Regions from separate parts of the Thermoanaerobacter ethanolicus JW 200 genome, predicted to be linked through region 2. Evidence: a T-box and tRNA genes for the amino acid it is inferred to sense, from the RefSeq annotation. Region 2 holds a T-box; the other holds one or more tRNA genes.
What was found. A T-box is a leader RNA that pairs with one kind of tRNA and senses whether it is charged. The one in region 2 lies ahead of metG (methionine--tRNA ligase), so its partner is inferred to be a tRNA-Met.
Positions count from the first base shown of each region.

Region 1: it encodes a tRNA-Met, which carries the amino acid that the T-box ahead of metG (methionine--tRNA ligase) is inferred to sense. The anticodon was not compared.

Region 1 is NZ_CP033580.1:60,237-72,872, reverse strand. It holds gene ltrA (group II intron reverse transcriptase/maturase) at 445-1,857, shown strand; gene EB239_RS00470 (RNA-binding S4 domain-containing protein) at 1,962-2,207, shown strand; gene EB239_RS00465 (transposase) at 2,448-3,725, opposite strand; gene EB239_RS00460 (SpoIID/LytB domain-containing protein) at 3,917-4,897, shown strand; gene yabP (sporulation protein YabP) at 4,986-5,282, shown strand; gene EB239_RS00450 (extracellular solute-binding protein) at 5,391-6,050, shown strand; gene EB239_RS00445 (MtnX-like HAD-IB family phosphatase) at 6,067-6,696, shown strand; gene EB239_RS00440 (putative manganese-dependent inorganic diphosphatase) at 6,699-8,318, opposite strand; gene yabQ (spore cortex biosynthesis protein YabQ) at 8,396-8,872, shown strand; gene EB239_RS00430 (FtsB family cell division protein) at 8,941-9,228, shown strand; gene EB239_RS00425 (S1 domain-containing RNA-binding protein) at 9,316-9,747, shown strand; gene EB239_RS00420 (Ppx/GppA phosphatase family protein) at 9,810-10,715, shown strand; tRNA gene EB239_RS00415 (tRNA-Leu) at 10,812-10,901, shown strand; tRNA gene EB239_RS00410 (tRNA-Met) at 10,906-10,982, shown strand; tRNA gene EB239_RS00405 (tRNA-Met) at 10,990-11,066, shown strand; gene EB239_RS00400 (recombinase family protein) at 11,023-12,543, opposite strand.
Region 2 is NZ_CP033580.1:526,853-539,488, reverse strand. It holds gene EB239_RS02705 (hypothetical protein) at 1-875, opposite strand, end outside; gene rsmA (16S rRNA (adenine(1518)-N(6)/adenine(1519)-N(6))-dimethyltransferase RsmA) at 945-1,766, opposite strand; gene EB239_RS02695 (ubiquitin-like domain-containing protein) at 1,803-2,834, opposite strand; gene EB239_RS02690 (TatD family hydrolase) at 3,020-3,787, opposite strand; gene metG (methionine--tRNA ligase) at 3,800-5,743, opposite strand; T-box leader at 5,744-5,975, opposite strand; gene dmpI (4-oxalocrotonate tautomerase DmpI) at 6,417-6,611, shown strand; gene EB239_RS02675 (CCA tRNA nucleotidyltransferase) at 6,660-8,063, opposite strand; gene EB239_RS02670 (spore maturation protein) at 8,145-8,666, opposite strand; gene EB239_RS02665 (nucleoside recognition domain-containing protein) at 8,672-9,256, opposite strand; gene EB239_RS02660 (AbrB/MazE/SpoVT family DNA-binding domain-containing protein) at 9,434-9,685, shown strand; gene EB239_RS02655 (cation diffusion facilitator family transporter) at 9,721-10,590, opposite strand; gene rsmI (16S rRNA (cytidine(1402)-2'-O)-methyltransferase) at 10,727-11,548, opposite strand; gene EB239_RS02645 (tRNA1(Val) (adenine(37)-N6)-methyltransferase) at 11,551-12,297, opposite strand; gene EB239_RS02640 (transposase) at 12,489-12,636, shown strand, end outside.

The sequences.
Region 1 (12,636 bases), 470 kb from region 2:
GTCTTTATGACCTGATTTTCTTACGTGCGCCCGGCATGGGCGATAGCTAGGCGGTGAAAGTCCGCTGTGGGCTTGGTAGTGGGAACCACTAGCCAAGAGCAAGGGTGTCCATCGTGAGGTGGAATCTGAAGGAAGCTTAAGGCAAAATCTCGGTCTGATGAACAAGAACCAGATAAGAGGCTGAATTGGGGTGGATGAGTTTGCGTAACAAAACGAAGTCCAACACTACCCGAATCCCATACAGTAAATCTGGCAGATATATGAGATGAAAGTTATCGTTCTTACCCGGGGAGGTCTCAAGGATAAGTCATGGAAGTAAAATCTGAAGTGACAACCCATGCAGTGATGTATGGCTGAACCTTGAGAAGTCAGCAGAGGTCATAGTACTTATCTAGACATGAATAGATAAGGAAGGACCGAACGTTAGGAGGTTTTGGAAATCTTATGGACTCGAAAGATATGCAGAGACTGCAGACAACTCAACAAAGAGGCTATCCGTTGAATAGAGAAATGGAATTTCAAAAGACAACGGAAGTGCATAGTATATCATCGGCGTCGGAAGATGGAAGAAACGAAGTACAAAGATATACCAGCAAGATGCTTGAAATGATAGTAGAACGAAGGAACATGGAAGCAGCATACAAGCGCGTTGTTGCAAATAAAGGAAGCCATGGAGTCGATGGGATGGAAGTAGATGAACTTCTACCGTATCTCAAAGAAAACTGGGCAACCATAAAACAACAACTGCTGGAGGGGAAATACAAACCACAACCAGTGCGAAGAGTAGAAATTCCCAAACCAGATGGAGGAGTAAGACTACTAGGAATACCTACAGTACTAGACAGACTAATACAACAAGCAATAGCCCAAATACTAAATAAAGTCTACAACCATACATTTTCAGATAGCAGTTATGGATTCAGACCAGGACGCAGTGCAAAAGACGCAATAAAAGCCGCAGAAGCATACATAAATGAAGGATACACGTGGGTTGTAGATATGGACTTAGAAAAGTTCTTTGACAGAGTAAACCACGACATAATAATGTCCAAACTAGAAAAGCGGATAGGAGATAAAAGGGTACTAAAGTTAATACGAAGATACCTAGAATCAGGAGTAATGATAAACGGAATCAAAGTATCAACAGAAGAAGGGACACCCCAAGGAGGGCCATTAAGTCCCCTATTAGCAAACATAATGTTGGACGAACTAGACAAAGAACTTGAGAAACGAGGGCATAAATTCTGCCGATATGCAGATGACTGCAACATATATGTAAAAAGCAGGTCTGCAGGAAACAGAGTAATGAAGAGCATAAAGAAGTTCATAGAAAGCAAATTAAAACTAAAAGTCAACGAAGCAAAAAGTGCTGTAGATAGACCATGGAGAAGAAAATTTCTTGGATTTTCATTCTATACAAAAGAAAACGAAGTAAGAATAAGAATCCATGAAAAATCCATCAAAAGGTTTAAGGAAAAAGTAAGAGAAATAACCAATCGGAACAAGGGAATAAGCATGGAAAACAGAATAAAAAGACTAAATCAAATAACAACAGGATGGGTCAACTATTTTGGATTAGCAGACGCGAAAAGCATAATGAAAACCCTTGACGAATGGATAAGGCGAAGACTAAGGGCATGTATATGGAAACAATGGAAGAAGATAAAAACGAAGCATGATAACTTAGTAAAACTAGGAGTAGAAGAACAAAAAGCCTGGGAATACGCCAATACAAGGAAAGGTGACTTAAGAATATCCAATAGCCCAATCCTAAATAAGACTCTTACAAATAAATACTTTGAAAGCATAGGTTATAAGAGTTTATCCCAAAGATATCTAATTGTACACAATTCCTAATGAACCGCCGTATACCGAACGGTACGTACGGTGGTGTGAGAGGACGCTGAATAAAATAATTATTCAGCTCCTACTCGATTTTTGCATGGGGGTGTAAAAAGCACATGAGAGTTGATAAGTTTTTGAAAGTTTCAAGGCTTATCAAAAGGCGTACGATTGCAAAAGAGGCCTGTGACAAAGGATTAGTTTTTATAAATGGCAAGCAGGCAAAAGCTAGTGACGAAGTAAAAGAACATGATATAATAGAGATAAGCTTTGGAAATAAAATTGTCAAAATAGAGGTTATAGGTGTAAAGGAACATGCTTTAAAAGACGAGGCTTACAAAATGTATAAATTGATAGAAGAATGAATGATTTGTGAAAATCCCTCAAATACTATAAATAAATAGGGATGTGCAAAATTAATTAAAATAATCATAATCAAAAACCAAAATATGTATTACATACAATATATAGTAATCAACACTGACAATCAAACATAAAGGAAGTGGTAAGGGAAAAGAAAAGACAAAAAGAGGAGCTAAAAAAGGGCATAAATATCCTGTAGAAGTCAAATGTTAAAAAATGGCATGAAATAGATTCAATAAAAATTAGGCCGATTGCATCAAAGCAACAAGAGATCTAAACTCATCAAATTTACCCAGTTTAATAGCTACAATAGCGACAGTAAGCAAAGTAATATGGCCAAAAGTATTAAGGTTGCTGACAGAATTAATATTTCTAACATAAGCTTTTTCAAAATCTAGAGCTTTAAAGCGGGAATTATATCTTTCTGATTCAATCCTCAATTTATAGACAGCCTTAAAATATAGGGAGTCTCTATTAATAGAGGACCTATAATCAGAAGATATAATAGCATACTTAGTACAGCCTCTATGCTTTTTGCCATTAAAATATTTAGGATGCTGAATAGGGCAGGCAGAGTCATCTTTAGAATTACAGAACTTGCAAACAAATTTTTGCTTAATAAAACCATCAAAATATTGCTTGCCATCTTTGAGCATTTTAATACCTGCTTCACAAACCATATAACCATCATCAGTCAGTGGGGGATTTTTAGAATTACGCTTGTTAAGAGGAATAAAACAATGACCATGGAGAGTATCTCTAACAAAATTATAAACTCTCTTAACATCATACCCCTTATCGGCAATAAAATTAACATACTTAAGGTTAAACCACTTATTAGTCTTCTCAAGCAAAGATAAAGCGGCTTCAAAATCAGGGGCATCAGCGGGGGTAGTAGTTTCAGCGATGGGTAAACCAGAGATAGCATCAACAATAATGTGATTTTTATAGCCCCAATAAAACTTATAGCGTTTATTAGAAGAATCGTTAGAAGCAGAATAAACGCCTAATTTACAATCCTTATCTGACTTAGGCTGATTATCTTTAGAGAATTTATTTTTAGAAAAAGACTTAGGGTTATTTAACTTAGTGTTAGCTTTAATAGGGGTAGAATCCATGGAAATAAACTCACCGGAGATAATACCCATATTTTTGAGGATATTGACCTGATTTTGAAAAATAGAGGTCAAATAATCATGAGAGAAGTCATTAATAAAACGGCGAAAAGTCCAATAAGAAGGAAGAGGTTTAGAAATGTCGAAGCCACAAAGATGAGCAATGATAAGATTATTGCGGAGATAATCTAAAAGGTCAGAAATTGTGCCGAATCTTTCAGCTTTCATGACAATAAAAGCTCTAAAAAGTGCATGGTGAGAATAACCCTTACGGCCAGGACTAGAGGAAGGGAATTCAGGTATTGAAGACAGGTCAAGATTTTCAAACATAGAAGAATAGAAATCAATTTTAGACTGAGAGGTAAAGAGTTCAGGTATATTTAAAAGCAATTGAAGCTGGTACATGTAGAATTTCCTCCTTCTTAAAAAATTTTTTATAGTGTATATATAATAATTCGACAAATGGGAGGGGAAATCCTACATAAAAGATAAAAAATTCAAGAGTGATAGGAAAAAAGTATGTCTGTAGAATGGCTTAAATTAAGGCTTCTGAATTTTGCACAAGTCTATAAATAAAAGTATAGGAGGGATTTTAATTGTATAGGAACATACTGAAATTAATTGCGGTGTTAGTAGCTTTGTTATTTGCCATGACTTCCTGCAAGCCGCCCGCCAAAAAACCTGAACCAATAAAAAAGCCACGAATGGAACTACCTAAAATACCTGCCAAAATAAATGCAGGAGAGAAGAAAGAGCCTATTCTTAAAGTTTATGTTGTGCAAACGGGCAAAATAGAAAAAATGCCTCTAGAAAAGTATGTTGAAGGAACGGTGGCAGGAGAAATAAAGAATGACTGGCCAATTGAGGCTTTAAAAGCACAAGCGATTTTAGCAAGGACATATGTTTTAAATTTTGTAAGCACTAAAAAGTCTAAATATCCAGGAGCTGATATATCAACAGATTTTGAAGAGGCTCAAGCTTGGAACCCTTCAAATATAAATTCTAAAATAAAAGAAGCAGTAAAAGATACAAGAGGTGTAGTTGCTGTCTATGACGGAAAATTTATAAATGCATGGTTTCACTCTCATGCAGCAGGACAAACTGCTTTAGCTAAAGAAGGCCTTAATTATAAAAAGGCGGAACCTCCTTACATTGTAAGTGTAAAGTCAAATGATAGTCCTGATGCACCGGCTAATGTAAAGCATTGGACAGCTACTTTTACAAAAAGTGAAGTGATTAATGCGTTAAAGAAAATGGGGCTTGGAATAAATGACTTTAAAACTGTCAAAATAGGAACAAAAGGAGCTTCAGGCAGGACGATAAACCTTCTTTTCGATAAGATTCCTGTAAATGCTCCCGATTTTAGAATGGCAATTGGAAGTGAAAAACTAAAATCTACCATGATAGATGAGGTTTCCTATGATGGAAGTAAATTAGTGATAAAAGGAAGAGGGTTTGGGCATGGTGTAGGAATGTCTCAATGGGGAGCTTATCAAATGGCTAAAGAGGGGAAAAAGGCGAAAGACATACTAAACTATTACTTTAAAAGCATAAATATAGTCAAGATTTGGGATTGAAGTCCTCCTATTGGAGGATTTTTTTGTTCTAAAAAAAGTACAAGATTCATAGATAATAATAGTCAATTAAAAAGAGGGGAGGTTTAAAATGGAAGATAAAAGGAACTTTTTAAGAGCGGGGAAACCTCATAATATTACAATTGAAAATAGAGAAAAAATCAGTATTTCTGGGGTAACAAATGTTGTAAGCTTTGACGAAGAAACCGTAATATTGGAGACGGATTTGGGAATTTTGACAATAAGAGGTCAAGGGCTTCACATTAATAAATTGAACCTTGATGACGGACAAGTGTCAATTGATGGAGAAATAGTAAATTTAAATTACAGTGACAAAAGTGGCCTTATAGGAAAATCAGGGGGATTCATAAGTAGAATGTTTAGATAAGTCGCATGTTGCGGCTTATTTTGTTTTATATACTCGATTTTAAAAAGTTTAATTGCTATAATAAATTTGGATATTTTTGCGCAAAGGAAGTAGAGAGGTGTGAAACAAATGAGTGAGGAGAGAAAAAATTGGTTTAGAAACATGACTACAAAAGAAAAAGTGGAATATATATGGGACTATTATAAAGTTCATATTATCACAGGCATATTGGTGATTTATCTATTAGGCGCTTTTACAAGCAGTGTCTTAAATAGAAAAGAATATGTATTGAATATTGCCTTCGTGGGGAAATTTATGGACTTTGATAGGTTAAATGAATTTAGCAAAGAGGTTACTAAAGAATTGATTGGCGATCCTTCAGGCAAAAAACAAGCTTCTATTGATTTTTATGGGCTTGTAAAAAATCCAAATGGCAATTTTACTCTTGACCCTGCCTCAACTCAAAAATTAATGGCCAGAATGGGAGCGCAAGATATAGATGTCATTATTTTAGATAAAAATAATTTTGATATATTGGCAAGTCAAGGTGCTTTTTTGCGATTGGATGAGATAAAGGAGTTAAATTTATCAGGGTTAAATGTGGCAAAAGTAGAGGAACCCTCTAATGAGGTAAAACCAGGTGCTTACGGAATATACGTTGGATGGAATAATAAATATTTAAAAAATTTGGGATATGACTATAATGATAAAATTGTTACAATTATTGCGAATGGACAGCACAAAGATTTGGCTATAAAATTTGTAAAATGGCTTTTGAATATAAAATAAAGGGGGAGAAATTTAATTGAAGAAAGTCTTTTTAGTAGATTTTGACGGTACTGTTACTAAAGTAGATACTGTTGATTTGATGGTGAATAAGTTTGCAAAGGATGGTTGGCAGTATTATGAGGAATTATGGGAAAAGGGGGAAATGTCTACTGAAGAATGCGCAATTGAGACATTAAAGCTTATGGAAATGAACGAGAAAAAACTTTTGGATTTGCTTTACACTATTGAGATAGATGATTATTTCTTGGAGTTTTTAAATTTTTGCAAAGTAAAGAATTATGAAGTTGTAATAGTGAGTGATGGATATGACTTTAATATAAAGGCCATTATGGACAAGTATGGGTTTAATGTAGAGTTTTATAGCAATAAGCTTTGGTTTGATAAGGGAGAAATAAAAGTGGATTTTCCATATAAGAGCAAGGATTGCAACAAATGTGGTATGTGTAAGCTGGAAGTATTGAATAGATACAAAAATGAGGGGTATTATGTAGTATATATAGGAGATGGATATTCAGATATTTGTGTTGTGAAATATGCTGATGAGGTTTTTGCAAATGGTGTTTTAGAAAAATATTGCAAAGAAAATGATATTCCATATATTTCTTTTAAAAATTTTGGCGATATAATAGAAAAGTTAAAGCGATAAACTTATTGGGAGTTTATCGCTTTAATAATAGGTGGCAATACTTGTTTTTTTCTTGATATGACATATGGAAGGTAAAAACTGTTATTTTTTATTTGTACGTTGAAGGCTCTTTCCAACAATTCTTTATTATTTCCTACAAAAAGTATTTCAGATCCTTCGTTTATTATGTCTGTAAGCATAAGTAGTAAAATATCATAACCTTTATCTTTTTTTACTTTTTCCATAAAATTTATTAGGTCTTGTTTTAATTTTCCTGCATCTGTGAGAGTATTCACCTGACCTATGCCAATTTTATAATTATTTATTGTAAATTCTTTAAAATCTGTATAAAATATTTCTTCAACAGTTTTCCCTTCTAAAGAGGTACCTGCTTTGAACATTTCAGTTCCAAACTCATTTATGTCTATGTTGGCAATTTCTGCAAGTTTCTTAGCTGCTCTTACGTCTTCTGGTGTGCAAGTAGGAGATTTAAATACAAGAGTATCTGATAAAATAGCAGCGCACATTATTCCCGCTATTTTTGGTTCTGGAATTAGCCCTTTTTCTTCAAAAAGTCGATTTATAATTGTAGCAGTAGAGCCTACTGGATGGTTTCTAAATAGTATTGGCTGCTCTGTTTCTATCGTCCCAATCCTGTGATGGTCAATTATTTCTAATATTCTTGCTTGTTCTATTCCTTCTACTGCTTGAGAGAATTCATTGTGGTCTACCATTATTACATTTTTTCTTTCATAGTCTAAAATATGTCGCCTTGCAAGTAGTCCTACAACTTTTCCTTCTTCATCGACAACTGGAAAGTTGCGGTATCTATATTTTAACATTACTTCTTTTACATCATCAATATAATCGCTGACTCTAAATGTTACTAGGTCTTCTTTTTTTATTACATATGATAATGGTATACTTTGGTTTAATAATTTAACAGTGTCAAAAGTATCTGGTACAACTTTTATAATTGTTACTTTGTATTGTTTAGCTAGTTCAAAAATTTTTTCTGAAATTCCGTTATTGCCAGTAATTATGAGAGCTTTTATTCCTTGTTGAATTGCAGCTTGCTGTATATCATCTCTGTCTCCAACGATTAAGATATCTCCTTTTTTTATTCTTTTTAACACATTTTCTTTGGACATTGCAGCTACTAAAATGTCGCCTTCAAGATAATCTACATATCTTAAAATTTCTTCTCCTTTCAAAGTAGCTAATATATTGTCAATAGGAATTTTATATTTAGATAATTCATGAGAAGAGGAAAGATATGCCTTTGCCAAATCTCCTACTGTTGCAATTCCTATTAATTTGTTCTCCTCATCTACTACTGCTATTGTTCTAATGTTTTTTTCCATCATAGCGTTCCATGCTTCAAACATGGAGGTGTTTTCTTTAAAAACAAGAGATTTATCAAATTTAATGTCTTGTACTTGGGTATATACATTTTCAATAAAAGTAGGCTTTTCTACTCCAAAATAGTCTAATACAAATTTTGTCTCTCGGTTTATAGGACCTAATCTAACAGGTATAGCATTTATACCTTCAGATATGCGCTTTAGATAGGCATAAGCAATAGCTGAGCAAATAGAATCGGTATCTGGATTTTTATGTCCGGAAACATATACTGTTGTCATGATGCATCGCCCCTATTTTAGTTTCATTCTTGTTGCAGTGGATAAATATAATATAACAAGAAAAGGAGGGTATGTAAATGGTAATAACCATACAAAGTCAAATTTATGCATTTTTAGTTACAGTGTATGGCGGTTTTGTGCTGGGATTTATATACGATATTTTTAAAGTGACAAGGCAAGTTTTTAGGCTTAAAAAAACTTTTTCTAATATTGCCGATATTATATTTTGGCTTTTTGGGACAATTACTATGCTTTATTTTATGTATATAAGCAATTACGTTGAAATCAGGCTTTATAGTTTTTTAGGATTTGCAATTGGAGTTATTCTTTATTATGTGTTACTAAGTTATTTCATCACCCAAGCTTTAATTGGAATTTATGAATTTACAATAAAGTTTTTAAAAAAGATGGCAGAAATTATTATATACCCTGTTAAAATAGTAGTCAATTTTTTTATTGTTCCTTATAGGTTTACAAGAAAAATTTTAACTTTGCCTGGTGCTTTTCTAAAAAATAATTTAACCTATTTTAAGATTTTTAAGAGGAAAAAATAGAGGATTTTTTAAAGAGATGTCGAATAAAAATAATAGATTAATCCGCATTGTGAAAGTAGGTGTTTTGAGTGAAAAAACTAAAGAAGATATTGTTTTTTGCCTTTATTGCATATATTGGATTTACTTTTTTTCAGCAGCAAGTTGCATTAGAGAAACTTAATAATAGGTATAGGGATTTGAAAAATAAAGAAGCTGCAGTAATGAAAGAAAATAAGTATTTAAATGAATTACTTCACCAGATAAATAGTGAAAGTTTTATTGAAAATGAGGCAAGGCAAAAATTGGGGTTGGTTAAAAAAGGAGAAATAATTTATGTAGATATTTCAAAAACTAAGACACAAGAGACAAAAAAGTGATTTCGAAAAATTTATCTTGAAATATTTTGTATTTTAATATATAATGAACTCATTAATAAAATTTTTAGAGGGAGGATCTTTATTTATATGCCATTTGAGGTTGGAGATGTTGTTGAGGGCACTGTGTTAAACATCACAGACTTTGGAGCATTTATTCAGCTACCAGAGGGAAAAACTGGGTTGGTGCATATTTCGGAAGTTGCTAATACCTATGTAAAAGACATTAGGGAGCATTTGAAGGAGCATGATAAAGTAAAAGTAAAAATATTGTCCATGGATGCTAATGGAAGAATAAGTTTGTCAATCAAAAAGGCTTTGCCTAAAAAAAATAATAATAATAAAGAAAGAGATCCAAAGGATTTTGTATGGCAGAGCAATAGGAATTATAATACTAATAGTTCTTTTGAAGAGAGATTGCTTAAGTTTTTAAAGGATTCAGACGAAAGACAGCAACAGCTGCGAAAGAATTTTGATTCCAAGAGAAGAAACACAGGCTACAGAAGAAGCAATGGATATTAACTTCGGGTTATGCCCGAAGATTTTTCATAAAGGGTTTTTACCTGTGATAGTTGGGGGTTATTATGAGAATTTGTGCGATTGATATAGGGACAAATTCAATACGCCAACTTATATGTGACATAGATAATGAAAATATAAACAAGATACAAAAAGACGTTGAAATAACTCGATTAGGGGAAGGAATTTCTAAAACGGGGAAGTTAAATAATAATGCGATACAGAGAAGCATTGAAGTGATTGAACGCTTTGTGAAATTGGCCCAAGAAAAAGGCGCAGAAGTTATATATGCTTTTGCAACATCTGCGATGAGGGATGCTAAAAATAAAGATGCTTTTTTTGAGCAAATTGGAAAACTTGGGCTAGAGGTAGAAATTATAGATGGAGAAACAGAGAGCTTGTTTGGATACATCGGAGCGGTGATGGGAGTTAATAAGGAAGATGCTCTGGTGTTAGATATAGGAGGAGGAAGTACTGAATTAGCGTACAAAGGTAGAGAATTTGTAAAAAAAAGTTTTGATATAGGGGCTGTGAGGCTTACTGAAAAATTTATTAAAAATGATCCTCCTACAACTGAGGAATATGATGAAATTAGGTTACACATAATAGATGCAGTGGTAAATTCCATTGATAAGTACAAAGAGGTTGAAAATGTTATCGGCATAGGAGGAACGATAACAACTCTTGCCGCAGTTTCTCAGCAATTAGAAATTTATTCTCAAGAAAAAGTCCATGGCTATCAGTTAAAAAAGGAAGAAATTAAAAGGATTTTAGATAAATTTATGTCTGTTACATTGGAAGAACGAAAAAAAATTTTTGGATTGCAGCCCCAAAGGGCTGATATAATAATTGCGGGAACTGCTATATTACTGACTATATTAGAAATGCTGAGTTTCAAAGAAATAACGGTTAGTGAGTGGGATAATTTAGAAGGAGCAGTCCTCTATAAATTTGGGGAATTTAAGCTATAGAAATGGAATTTTCATTTGAAGTTGCAAAAGTGGATAAAAAACTATTGACTTAAAGATATAGATATAATATAATAAATACTGTCTCAAGGAGATGAAGCCGGAGTGGCGGAACTGGCAGACGCACAGGACTTAAAATCCTGCGGGCCCTAAAAGCCCGTACCGGTTCGAGTCCGGTCTCCGGCACCAATGGCGCGGGGTGGAGCAGTCCGGTAGCTCGTCGGGCTCATAACCCGGAGGTCGTAGGTTCAAATCCTACCCCCGCAACCAAAAATATGGCGGCGTAGCTCAGTTGGCCAGAGCATGCGGTTCATACCCGCAGTGTCGGTGGTTCAAATCCACTCGCCGCTACCAGCAAAGAACGGAAATCGTCACCTATCCAGAAGTAAAATTCACACTTTATTTCATCTGGGGTGACGATTATTTTTTTTATGTAGTTTTTAAGCACTTCTTTAATTTCATGAGGGTCCTTCGATGAATTAATTATTTCCCTATCTTTTTCAAAGATTTTCAAAATCATTTCTGGTGTAATAAAGTCTGTCTCTTTTTTATTTTCCAGCTCTTTAATTCTGTAAGCAAGCTCATTTCTCATTGCTTCTAATTCGTTCATTTTTTCTTTCATTATTGGCTGGAACATCCCCTGAGCAATAGCTTCTACTATGTTTTTCATCTGCTCTTCAACCTCCTTGTAGCGCTTTTTTAAAAAAGTAATTTCTTCTGCTCTCTCTTTATTTAGCTTCTGATTCTCCTCGTTTAAAAGTCTAGCCAATACCGGCGCTACTTTTGGGTCAAGCACTCTCTTGTTCAGCTCATCTATGACAAAAGCTTCTACTTTTTCTTTATTTATATCTCTATTTGTGCACTGCTTTGTTCTGTCCTTTCTGCTGCATCTATAAGTTACATATTTTCCTCTGCTTAAACACCCTACCATTTTAGAACCGCATATTCCGCAGTAAACAAGACCTGACAAAAGATAAACCCTTTTTGCAGAATTAGCCCCTCTTGTTACTTTTCTTTCTTCCATTTTCTCCTGCACTTTTTTAAATAAGTCTTCATCAATGATTGCAGGTATAGCATTCTCTATAACGATTACGTCTTCTTTTACTATTCTATGATTTTTCTTTGTGCCTTTGTTGAATATATATTTACCTGTATATTTTTCATTTTTTAAAATTTCATGAATGCTGTTTTTGCTGAACGGATTCCCCTTCTTAGTTCTGTAACCTCTTAAGTTTAATTCATCAATTATCTGCCTATATCCATACCCATGTGCATATAACTCAAAAATCAGTCTCACTGCTTCAGCTTCTTTTTCGTTTATCACATATTTTCCATCCACAATATCATATCCCAAAGGTGGTATACCTCCATTAAATTTGGCCTGAAAAGCATTTTCTTTCAATCCTTTCATAACCTCCCTTGCGAGGTTTTTGGAGTAGTACTCAGCCATCCCTTCAAGTACCGACTCAAGAATTATAGACTCAGGACTATCGTCAAGCTGTTCTAATACCGATATTAATTTTACACCATTCTTTTTCAACTGTCTTCTGTAAAAGGCGCTGTCATATCTGTTGCGAGCGAACCTGTCCAATTTATGAACAATAACGGCATTAAAAAGACCCAATGAGCTGTCCTTTATCATCTGCAGAAATGCTGGTCTGTCATCGGTTGTAGCACTTTTCGCTTCATCAGTATATATCTTTACAAGCTGTATATTATTCTTTTCGCAGTACTCTTTTATGGCTCTTAATTGGGCCTCAATGCTCTCTTCTCGCTGATTATCGCTAGAGTATCTTGCGTATGCAGCAGCTCTTAACTCTGTGTCAACCATGAGAAATTCCCTCCTCAACCTTATTTAGCTTTTGTGAAGTATTCTAATTTTCTTCAACAATAAAGCCAGTTTTCTTTTTAACCAGCTTTTTGT
Region 2 (12,636 bases):
TCATCATTTACAAATCCCACAAGATAATGGTCAAAGCTTCCCTCCCTGTAACCCGTTTTAACTTTCCACCACCTATAACCTTCAAAATTTTTTTCAAAAGGCTGAACTTCCTCCAAAAAACTCACTATATTGTTAACATACTCTCTTAAATATTTTATATATCCTTCCTCTACTTCCTCCTCAAACTTAAAAGAAGTTTTCTGTTGTTGAGTATCAGAAGAATACATCAATGGCTTAGGAGTTTCTTCAGGGGCAGAAATATAAAAATTGGTTTCAAATTGAGTCTCTTCCGAAACATTTTGTAAAGTTTCATCTTTTTTAGTAAATTCATTTTTAATATTTTCATCTTCCGCACTTTCATAGTCTTGGGGTATCGCAGTTTCAGTTTCCTCCTGCTTAATTCCCCTATCATTCTTATCACTCTTCTCTGTTAATGTTTCTTCTTGTTTTACCTTTAACAGATATTTTTTATAAGCAGCCTTCCAGTTTGTAGTTTTCTTGTTTATAACAGATGCCAAAGGTACTAAAGTTTTTATGCCATCATGGGCTTCTATAAATGCTACAGAAAATTCCTCCCAACTAATTCCCGAATCTTTTACATTCTCTACATTAAAAGTCCATTCTCCTCCACCGCGTCCTTTATCATCTACTTTTATTGCTCCAAAATCTACAACAGCAACTTCTCCCTCGCCTTTTAGCAATTTCACATTATAGGAATACGTGGGATTAAGATTTTGCAAAGCCGCTGTTATTCTTCCTCTGCTTCCTCTAAACTCCACTTTTAAATAACCTGTCACTTCTTTTCCTTCAATAGAACATCCCTTGTCTTCTTGATTAAAGACAATATAAAACCTTTTATATATATTTATTGGCATTTATTCTTCCCCCTCATTTATCTTAAATATAACTTTGCAATATATATTATGAAAAGAGGGGGATTATTATTACTGCTTTGTCAAATCATAAATAACATTTGCCAAAGCAGCAAACTCCTCTATACTAAGAGTTTCTCCTCTCCTTTGAGGTGATAAGTTTGAAAGAGTAAAAGCTTTATCTATAATTTCTTTTGGAAGTCCTAAAGTTTTTAAAGCATTGGACAATACTTTTCTCCTTTGTCCAAAAGCAGCTTTTACCACGTTAGAAAATAACCTTTCATCTTTTACCTCAACTAAAGATTTATCAAGTATCTCTAATTTAACCAGAGAAGAATCTACCTTAGGTGGAGGAACAAAAACACTTGGTGGTAGATTAAAAAGTTTCTTAGGCTTTGCTTTAAAATTTATAAAAACTGTAAGTATCCCATAGTCCTTAGTACCCGGCAGAGCACAAATTCTTTCAGCAACTTCTTTTTGCACTAGCACAGTTATCTCTTTTACAAATTTACACTCTAAAAGCATCATTATTATAGGAGAAGTTATGTAATAAGGAAGATTAGCAACTACTTTAAAAGGCTTCCCTTCAAAATATTCATTAGCTATTTTATTTAAATCTACCTTCATTATATCTTCATTTATGATAATCACATTGTTATAAATGTTAAGTTTTTCTTTTGTTGCTTCATAAAGCTCTCTGTCAATTTCAAAAGAAATTACCTTTTTAACCCTTTTAGCTAGTTCTTCTGTCAAAGTCCCTAATCCTGTTCCAATTTCTAGTACAAAATCTTCAGAAGCAACTCCCGAAGCAGTCACAATTTTTGCTAAAATATTTTTGTCAAATATGAAATTTTGTCCCCATTTTTTCTTTACATTAACCCCTTTTACTTTCATAGCTCCACCTCAAAAAATAAGACAGGGAAACCCTGTCTATTTTAAAATATAAACTTTCACGTATCTTCTTCCCCATTTAATTGTTTCCTCAAGAGTCGGGAAAAAAACATCAATTTTATCCCCTTTAATAGCTCCACCTGTATCTGCAGCAATTCCAAATCCATATCCTTCTACGTAAAGTCGTGTGCCCAAAGGTATAACCCTTGGATCTACAGCTATTACTCCCCTTGTAGCTTTCGTACCAGTAGCAGTTATCCCATAATTGGGATCTCCTGGTTTTTTACCGGTATCTGTTACGCTATTAGTATAAGCAGTAGCAACCATAGTTCTAATTTCCCTATACCTAAAAGTCTCTCCTCTTGAAGTAGTAAAAACTCCTAGTGTTCCAACATGCACAATTTGGTTTATCGGATTTTTTATTATCTTTTCCTCTATTATATTTTTTGCTACCTCTTTGCCGTTTTCATAAGTAACTTTCATCACAATTTGTTTTTTCCCAACTTCTCCTTGTTGAACTACTCTTACTTGTCCTCTTTCCATATTGTCATTCTTTACTGTCTCTGTTTGATATGGTATATCTACTTCTTGAGTAACAATTTTTTCTGTTACTTTTGTAACGTCGATGTACATGTACCTAAACACAGGCGTATCTAAACTCATATTCACTTTGTCTTGTGGTCCTAAAGTTATACTATTTTGTTGAAATACTTCTTTTACATTAGATGCAGCAGTGTAAATATCTTTTGCTTTTCCACCCACACAGATAGTGATAGGAACTGCTCTTTTGATAGTCACCTTCATGCCATTTTTTAAAGCAGTGTCTAAAGAAGGCGTTACTACATCTTCTTTTCTTAGCTTAATTCCTTTCTCTTCTAACAAATCCTTAACTGTTGATTTAAATGTTGTAACAACCATTTTTTTATCTTCATCCTGAAGGGTTATTTCCTTTTTTAAGCTTGCGTATGTTATAGCTCCGACAATCAATAGGAATACTGCAGCCAACGTTAGAAGAGCAACTGGTTTTTTAACTATTTCACCAAGTCGCTTTCTAAACTTGTCTGTATCCATCCCATAACCTCCTGTTAAAAATTTAATTTAGGGGAGTCGTAAGTAATTTTAATCCAATTAAATTGATTTGTCAAATTTTTATACACAATTTTTCATTTATGGGGAAACCAAACTCAATGATATTATACGCATTTTTTTGACTTTTGATACCTCCCCTCAAAACAGGAGGTTGTTTTTTAAAACTTTTATTTGAGAGGGATGTTAAAAAGTTTTATAGCATTTTCAGCAGTAATCCTACAAACCTCCTCATAAGGCATCTCTCTTAATTCTGCAATTTTTTTCGCTACAAATTTCACATACACCGGTGTATTCCTTTTTCCTCTATAAGGCTCAGGAGTAAGATAAGGGCTATCTGTCTCAATTAAAAGTTTTTCAATGGGAACAGCTTTTGCTACTTCTTTAGGTTTTTTTGCATTTTTAAATGTCACAGGCCCTCCTAAAGAAATGTAAAAATTCATTTCAATTACTTGAAAAGCCATTTCAACACTTCCCGAATAACTGTGAAAAACCCCTCTTAAATCTTTTGTCCATTCCTGTTTTAATATATCTAGTATATCTCCATGAGCATCCCTATCGTGTATTATTATTGGAAGATTTAGCTTTTTCGCAAGCCTTATTTGTTTTATAAAAATCTCTTTTTGAAACTCTTTGGGAGGGTCGTCGTAATAATAATCTAACCCTATTTCTCCTATTGCTACAACCTTTTCCTGTAAAGCTAATCTCTCTATTTCTTCCACTTTGTCAAATTCCCTTTGTGCATCATGGGGATGAATTCCAACAGAAGCATATATAAAGTCATAGTTATGAGCTAGCTCAATAGACTGTTTAGAAGTTAAGAGGTTAGACCCCACATTTATTAAAAATGTGAGGTCTTTTTTACATTCTTCAATAACTTTTTCTCTATCTCTATCGTATTTCTCATCTTCAAGATGAGCGTGAGAATCTACCAACAATTTTATCACTCCTTAGCTTATCTTTGCCCCACTTTCTATATCCCTGTCCACTGTAAGAAGGGACATTTTTCCTTCGGTAGATGCTGCTAAAAGCATTCCTTGAGACTCAATACCCTTTAGTTTCTTTGGCTCCAGATTATATACAATAATTATTTTCTTTCCTATAAGCTCTTCAGGAGTGTAATAACGAGCAATTCCTCCTACAATTTGCCTTGTCTCCTCTCCCACTTTAAGCTTCATCTTTATAAGCTTGTCAGAGCCTTCCACTTTTTCGGCTTCCAAAATCTCTGCAACCCTAAGCTGAATTTTTGCAAAATCCTCAATAGTGATATAATCTATCTTTTTCTCTTCCTCCTCTGCTTTTTCTTCTATAGCACTCAGCTCCTTATTTACATCTATTCTCGGGAAAATAATTTCTCCTCTTTTTACTTTTGTACCTTCTTTTAACAAGCCAAACTTTAAGCTCTCCCAAGTCGTCAAATCTTTTTCTATTCCTAATTGTTCAAACATTTTTTGCGGGGTATTTGGCATAAAAGGAGATATAAGTATTGCAATAAATCTCAAAGCTTCCGCTAAATTATACAAAACAGTACCCAATCTTTCCTTTTTGCTTTCATCTTTCGCTAAAATCCAAGGCATTGTTTCATCAATGTACTTATTAGCTCGTCTTACTAATTTCCATATTTCAATTAAAGCGTTGGAAAACTGAAGTTTATCCATGTACTCTTCAACAGTTTTAGGTAGATTCTGTGCAGTATTTATAAGGTCATCATCTACTTCTTCTTTTTGTGAAGGCTTTGGCAGAATGCCCTCAAAGTATTTTTCAATCATTGTAACAGTCCTACTCAGCAAGTTTCCAAGGTCATTAGCAAGGTCTGAATTTATTCTGTTTATCAAAGCTTCATTAGAAAACACTCCATCCGCCCCAAAAGGCACTTCTCTCAAAAGAAAATATCTTACAGCATCCACGCCATATTTCCTAACCAGCTCTTTAGGGTCTACTACATTGCCTTTAGATTTTGACATCTTGCCTCCTTCCAGTATAAGCCAACCGTGTCCAAACACTTTTTTAGGAAGGGGCAAGTCAAGAGCCATAAGCATTGCTGGCCATATTATTGTGTGAAACCTCATTATCTCTTTTCCAACCAAATGAACATCTGCTGGCCAGTATTTTTTAAAGTCGTCGTCATGGTCTGTAGAATATCCTAAAGCAGTTATGTAATTTGACAAAGCATCTATCCAAACATAAATCACATGTCTTGGGTCAAAAGGTACCTTTATACCCCAGTCAAACGAACTCCTTGAGACAAACAAATCCTCCAAACCTGATTTTATAAAGTTTATCATCTCATTGCGCCTTGACTCAGGCTGTATAAAATCAGGATGTTCATCATAATATTGTAACAGCCTATCCCCATATTTAGACAATTTAAAAAAATACCCTTCTTCTTTTACCCTTTCTACTGGTCTACCACAGTCTGGGCATTTCCCATCTACAAGCTGGCTTTCTGTCCAGAAAGATTCACAAGGAGTACAGTACCATCCTTCATATTCGCTTTTGTATATATCTCCTTTTTCATACAATTTCGTGAATATTTTTTGTACTATTTCCTCATGATATTTATCGGTTGTGCGAATAAATTGGTCATTACTTATATCCATTGTCTTCCATAAATCTTTTATCCATTCAACTATCCCGTCTACATATTCTTTAGGAGACATCCCTTTTTCTCTTGCTATTCTTTGAATTTTTTGCCCATGTTCATCAGTACCGGTCAAAAACTTGACATCATATCCGGTAAGCCTTTTAAACCTTGCCATTGCATCTGCAGCAACTGTAGTATATGAATGACCAATATGTAATTTATCACTGGGATAATAGATAGGTGTCGTAATGTAAAAAGTCTTTTTCATATCCATCCTCCTCTTTTTTGTAAATAAAAAACTCGCCTCCACATAAGGGGCGAGATTGTCGCGGTACCACCCTTCTTCACATGCGCCTCACGACGCATGCCTCACAGAGTGCTAACACACTCCTACCCTGTAACGGGAGTTCCCGGTAAAACCTACTAGCCTTCGGCAGTACGGCTCCGGAGCCATCTTCAAAAGCCCAAACTTTATCGGTTCGCACCTCGCCCGACTCTCTGTGAAAGTTCAAGCTTTTTACTCTTTCCTTCATCGCCTTTTACTATATCTATTTATTCTTTAATATACCCTTTATAAAAAGTATTGTCAACTACCTTTTTAGTATATTTTCTGCATTAGTATAGCTTTTACAATTACACTCGTCGCAATATATCACATTTATGAAATCAAACCTCAAAAAAATGAACAACTTTTTGATATAGAAGCCGCTTCAGATGTAAAATATTTTACAAAAAGTAAAAACTATTCTTTTGATGTTTTAATCGAAATAGGTAAGGGTCAAAAAAATCCAAAAGAAAAAAGCAATTATACAAAAATAAAAGCTTTTTCATTTTCCTCTCTATCCCAAAAATGCTAACAATATTATATAATTGATTTTTAGTAATTGTCATCATAAATTTTTCTTATAATTTGGTTTCTTACACAAAAAAGTGTTAAAATAAATATCGAGAACATCAAAAAAATATAGAAAGGAAGGATTGCAATGCCTTTTATAACAATTGAAGGACCTGACAATTTAAGTAAGGAAACAAAAGCAAAACTTATTTCTGAACTTACAAAAGCAGCTTCACAAGTACTCAATATTCCTATAAATGCATTCTCAGTGATTATAAAAGAAAATAATCCAGACAATATAGGCGTAGGAGGAACCCCTCTCTCTGAACTACATAAAAAATAACTCTTATAAAAAAGAGATGCAGCGAAAATTTTTGCATCTCTTTTTAAATTATATTTTCTCTATTTTCATTCTTTCTTTTACAAACTCTACAGCATCTTCTTTATCTTGAATTTCTCCGTAAAATCTATTTTTCCTTATTTCATATAAAATCTGTCCTAATTTTTTCCCATCTTTTACATCAAAATTTATTATTATATCCAGCGGCGAAAGTAATGGTTTTTCTGTTTCTTTAAATTCTACATATCTTTTTAAAAGCTTGGTAATATAATCTGTAAACTTTGGTATCTCTTCCTCTTTACCTAAATTAAGCCTTGTAGCAGTAAAATCAGCCTGAGATAAAAGTAGAATCGCTATTGAATCATCCTTAAGTTCGGAAAAAAATCTAAAAAGAGATTTATTCGTTGGTCCGCCATTTACATAGTACATTAAAGGCTTCATGTGATAAAGGACAAGCTTCTTTAGCAAAGAAGACTCTTTTTTGGGCATTTTCATCCTTGATGCTATCTTTTTTACGATTTCTGCTCCTTTTGTCTCGTGGTTGTAAAAATGTACTCTATTTTCAGTATCAATGTATATGGATTCTGGTTTGCCTATATCGTGAAAAAGAGCTCCAAGTTTTATTATGTCCTTTACTTTGTTGTCAGAAGAAAGCTTTCTATCTAAATACTCCGAAACTATATCATATACGTCTTTGGGAAATCTCATAGAATTTATGATATTTTCGTATTCTTCTACAGTTTTTAGTGAATGTATCCAAGCATTTGTAAGGTGATAATAGCACTTTCCTACTTCTTTCATTTTAGCAACTTCTTCAAATATATTTTCCATAAGCTTTAAATCTTCCATCATTCTTAAATATTTGTGAGAATTCTTTTCTTTTAATATTATAAAAATTTCATTCATTATTCTCTCTGGCGCTACTTGTTTTATTAAGGCCGCTTCTTCTCTTATTTTAGCCTTTGTACCCTCATCAATATCAAATTTGTAAGTCGCAGCAAATCTTACGGCCCTCAAAGCCCTTAAAGGGTCTTCTTTAAAGGTCATCACACCCACATGCTTTATTTTCCTGTTTTTTATGTCCATCATGCCACCAAAAGGGTCAATAATATATTCAAATTCAAAATAATCTGTCAGTTTTATAGCCATAGCATTCATTGTAAAGTCTCTATGAGCTAAATCTATGTATATGTCTTCACCTCTTAAATTAGTAAAATCTAATATTTCATCTCCTACAACAACCCTATATGTGCCTTTTTCCGCCATAAAAGGCACAAAAGTACCCCCTAATTTTTCTGCCGCTAATTTGGCGATTTTCTCTGCATCTTCCTGAACTACAAAATCATAATCTTTAGCTTCTCTATTTAAAATCCTGTCCCTTATGTATCCCCCAACAATATACAAATTATATGCTTCTTTTCCTAATTTTCTTATTAATTTTGGTATTGTTGCCACAAAAAATCATTCCTTTCCTTTTAAAAGGCAAAAACAACATTACACTATATAGTATAACAAAAGTGAAAAAGTGTACAAGTATTAAAAAAATAATCTGCTATAAAATACACAGGAAAGTATTGCAACAATATCTGCAAAAATTCCAGAGATAACAGAATGTCTCATCTTTTTTATTCCCACTGCCCCATAGTAAACAGCAAGAACATAAAAAGTGGTCTCAGTAGATCCATACATAGCAGAAGCCATTTTCCCGATTAGAGAATCGGCACCATGAGTTTTTATAATCTCAGTCGCAATCCCCAAAGCACCACTTCCCGAAAGGGGCCTTATTAAAGCAAGAGGCACAAGCTCCTGTGGCATGCCTATTTTATTTGTAAAAGGCATTAAAAATTTCCCTAACAAGTCAAGGGCACCTGACGCTCTTAATACACCTATTGCCACAAGCATCGCTACAAGAGCTGGAAATATTTTTATAACTACAGAAATTCCTTCTTTTGCCCCATCGACAAACCCTTCATACACTTTGACATTTTTTATGATTCCATAAAAAGGAATAACAAGAACAAGTATAGGAATAATCCATTCAGATATAATTTTCATCATTATTTTCACTCCTTAAATATAGGCATTTTTTCAAGGTATTTATTCAAAATAAGGCCAGCTACAAGAGCAGTGCTGGTTGAAAGTACGCTGACAATCACAAAATCCGCAGGATTTTTAGCTCCCAAAGAAGCCCTTATTCCAATCATCACTGCAGGTATAAGCTGTATTGAAGCTGTATTTATCACTAAAAAGCGGCACATAGCATTTGAAGCACTGTCTTTTTTATTAAGCTCTTGAAGGTATTCCATAGCCTTAATCCCAAAAGGTGTTGCTGCATTACCTAATCCCAACATATTAGCTGATATATTCATTATCATCGCTGAAATAGCTGGGTGATCTTTTGGCACATCAGGAAAAAGCCTTATAATTGTAGGTTTTAGTAATTTTGCGATAATATCTGTAAGGCCTGACTTATCTGCAATTTTCATTATTCCAAGCCATAAAGACATTACACCAACTAGCCCTATCGAAATAGCAACAGCAGTCTGTGCTGAATCAATTATAGCTTTGGATACTTCTGCCATTCTGCCATTTATTATTCCTACTAAAACTCCTATCGCTATCATAAAAAACCATATGTAATTTATCATGGTATAGCCCTCCCAAATTACCAAAAAAACTTCGTTTATGCTTTTCTTCTTATGTAATAAAATTTATGTTATTAACCTTAAAAAATTCCAAAAAAGGTGTTGACTTATTTTTCAAAACTTGGTATTATTATAAGTGAAGTTTAGTTGTCGAATTTTGTAACTCAGGAGGGGAGAAAAATGTTGAAATCCACAGGTATTGTAAGAAAAGTAGACGAATTGGGAAGGGTAGTAATACCAATCGAGCTCAGGAGGACACTTAACATAGCAGAAAGAGATGCTCTTGAAATCTATGTTGATGGGGAACAAATAGTCCTCAAAAAGTATGAGCCTGCTTGCATTTTCTGCGGCAACGCTGAGAATGTAATAAACTACAAAGGCAAAAATATATGTAAAAATTGCCTTGAAGAGTTAAAGAAATCTGTAGACTAATAGCAGGATAAATAATAGGAGGGTGTGTCCTCCTATTATTTATCCTCTTCTTTTTTTCTTTCCGGTTCTACATGGATTATCACATGGGAATCAGGGAATTTATCAGTTATTTGTTTTGAAACCTTATGGGACAATTCATGGGCGTCTACTATGTTGTAATTTCTGTCCACTCTCAAATGAACGTCTATTTCTCTTCGAGGCCCCGATTTTCTCGTTCTCAATTTGTGAAAACTTGTAATTTCAGAATTTGATTTTATTATATTCTCTATTTCTTTAACTTCCTCTTCTGGAAGACTAGTGTCTGTCAAATCTTTTAAAGCTTCCTTTGTCAACTCAATTGATGCTTTTATAATAAGCAATGCAACAAAAATAGCTATGATTGGATCCAAAATATCCAATTTAGTGACTTTTATGGCAACAAGTCCTAGTGTAACTCCCAAAGACGTAAATACATCAGTTAAAAGGTGCATTGCATCTGCTTTTAAGGCAATAGAATTTTCTTCTTTAGATACTTTAAACAAAAAATATGATACTACTCCATTTACAAAAGATGCAAAAAGCATGACAATAATGCCCATTCCTAAATTTTCTACATAAGTACCAGTAATTATTCTTCGCACTGCCTCATATATGATAAGTATAGCTGCAAAAAAAATTAAAATAGCTTCCACAAAGCCAGAAACGTTCTCATATTTGCTGTGTCCAAAAGGGTGGTCCTCATCTGCGGGTTTTACTGCTACTCGTATGGAGAAAAAGGCAATTAGACTAGCAATTAAATCAATTGAAGAATGTATGGCTTCAGAAATTACCCCTACTGAATGCATTAGTATACCTGCCAACAATTTTATAGCTATCAATACACTGTTAGAAACCACAGATAGCAAAGCTGCGTTTTGTTTATTCATAACATCCTCCATATTCTCAATTGAAATTTCACTGTTGATATATATTATAGTTTATTGGTGAAAAATATGCAAATATTTTTAATTTGGGATATTGAAAATCAAATTCAATTGATAATAACTATTATTTCCAACTTCTTTACTTTTTTCCTATAGTAAGTTTATACACTTGACTTTTGGGTATTCCCAATTCCTTAGCAACTTTTTTAATAACCTCTTTTTTATCCATTCCTTCCTCAAGGTATTTTTGAATTAATTTTTCTGGTTTTTCTTCAACTTGTTGTTTTTGTGCTCCTTCAATAATTAGTACAATTTCACCTTTTATTTCATCCCCCAGTTTCGTTAAAACCTCATCTATTGTCCCTCTTATAAATTCTTCATGAATTTTAGTAAGTTCTCTTGCTATGACAATCTTTCTTTCAGCTACATAAGATTTCAATTCGTGGAGAGTTTCTTTTAAACGATGAGGTGCCTCATAAAGTATGACAGTTCTCTCTTCTTTTGAAATACGGTTTAGCCTTTCTTCTCTTTCTTTATTTTTTGTCGGCAAAAAACCTTCAAAAACAAAGGAAGAAGTATTTAATCCTGAAGCAACTAAAGCGGTAATTGCAGCAGTTGGACCAGGCAATGACACAACTTTTATGTCTTCTTCTATGCAAAGTTTCACAAGGTCTTCCCCAGGGTCTGAGATTGCAGGTGTACCTGCATCTGTAACTAAGGCAATTGACTTCCCTTTTTTTAATTCCTCTATAAGTTTTACCCCTTTTGTCCTTTTGTTATGTTCATGGTAACTGGTAAGAGGTTTTTTTATGTCAAAATGATTTAAAAGTTTAAGAGTTTGCCTCGTATCTTCGGCAGCTATAATATCAACTTCTTTTAAAGTTTTTAAAACTCTTAAAGTTATATCTTCTAAATTACCAATAGGAGTGGGACATAAATATAATACCCCATAATTTTCCATCTTTATTCCTCCTCTAATTGCGTTTTAGAGTATATTTCTATAATTTCTTTTGTATACTCTCCACTTTTTTCATACACATAAAGGGGAGCCAATATGTTTAAACCTGGCTGAGAACCTTTTTTTGATTCTATTAGCAAAAGATTGGGTTTACTATCTACATAAGGATGCACAAATCTCAATTTTTTAGGTTCTAAATTGTATTTTCTCAAAAAATACAAAATGTCAACTAATCTTTCTGTTCTATGAATCATAAAAAATTTTCCTCCAAATTTTAAAAGTTTCGAAGCAGCCTTTATAAATTCCTCAAGTCCTCCATATATTTCGTATCTCGCGATATTTTCTGACTTTTGTTTTTTATCAAATCCCGTTTTTACTGGCATATAGGGAGGATTTGAAGTCACTATATCAAATTTTTCATATCCTAATATCTTTTCTAATCCTCTTACATCGCCTTTTATTATTTTTATTCTTTCTTCCATTTTATTAATAACTACACTTCTTGTAGCCATATCCGCCATATCTTCTTGTATCTCAACACCGTAAATAAAGGTATCTTGAGTTTTAGCAGCAATTAAAATAGGTATTATGCCAGACCCACATCCTAAATCTACAATTTTATCTCCTTTTTTAGCAGTAACAAAATTAGCAAGCAATACCGCATCCATTCCGAATTTAAATTTATCCTTGTGTTGAATTATAACTAAATCTTTCAAGTTTAATTCATCTAATCTTTCCCCATCTCTTAACATTTTATCACCTCTATAATATTCTTGATTTAGACTTGTGCAAAATTCAGAAGCCTTCATTTAAGCCATTCCACAGACATGCTTTTTTTCTATCACTCTTGAATTTTTTATCTTTTATGTAGGATTTCCCCTCCCATTTGTCGAATTATTATATATACACTATAAAAAATTTTTTAAGAAGGAGGAAATCCTACATGTACCAGCTTCAATTACTTTTAAATATACCTGAACTCTTTACCTCTCAGTCTAAAATTGATTTCTATTCTTCTATGTTTGAAAATCTTGACCTGTCTTCAATACCTGAATTCCCTTCCTCTAGTCCTGGCCGTAAGGGTTACTCTC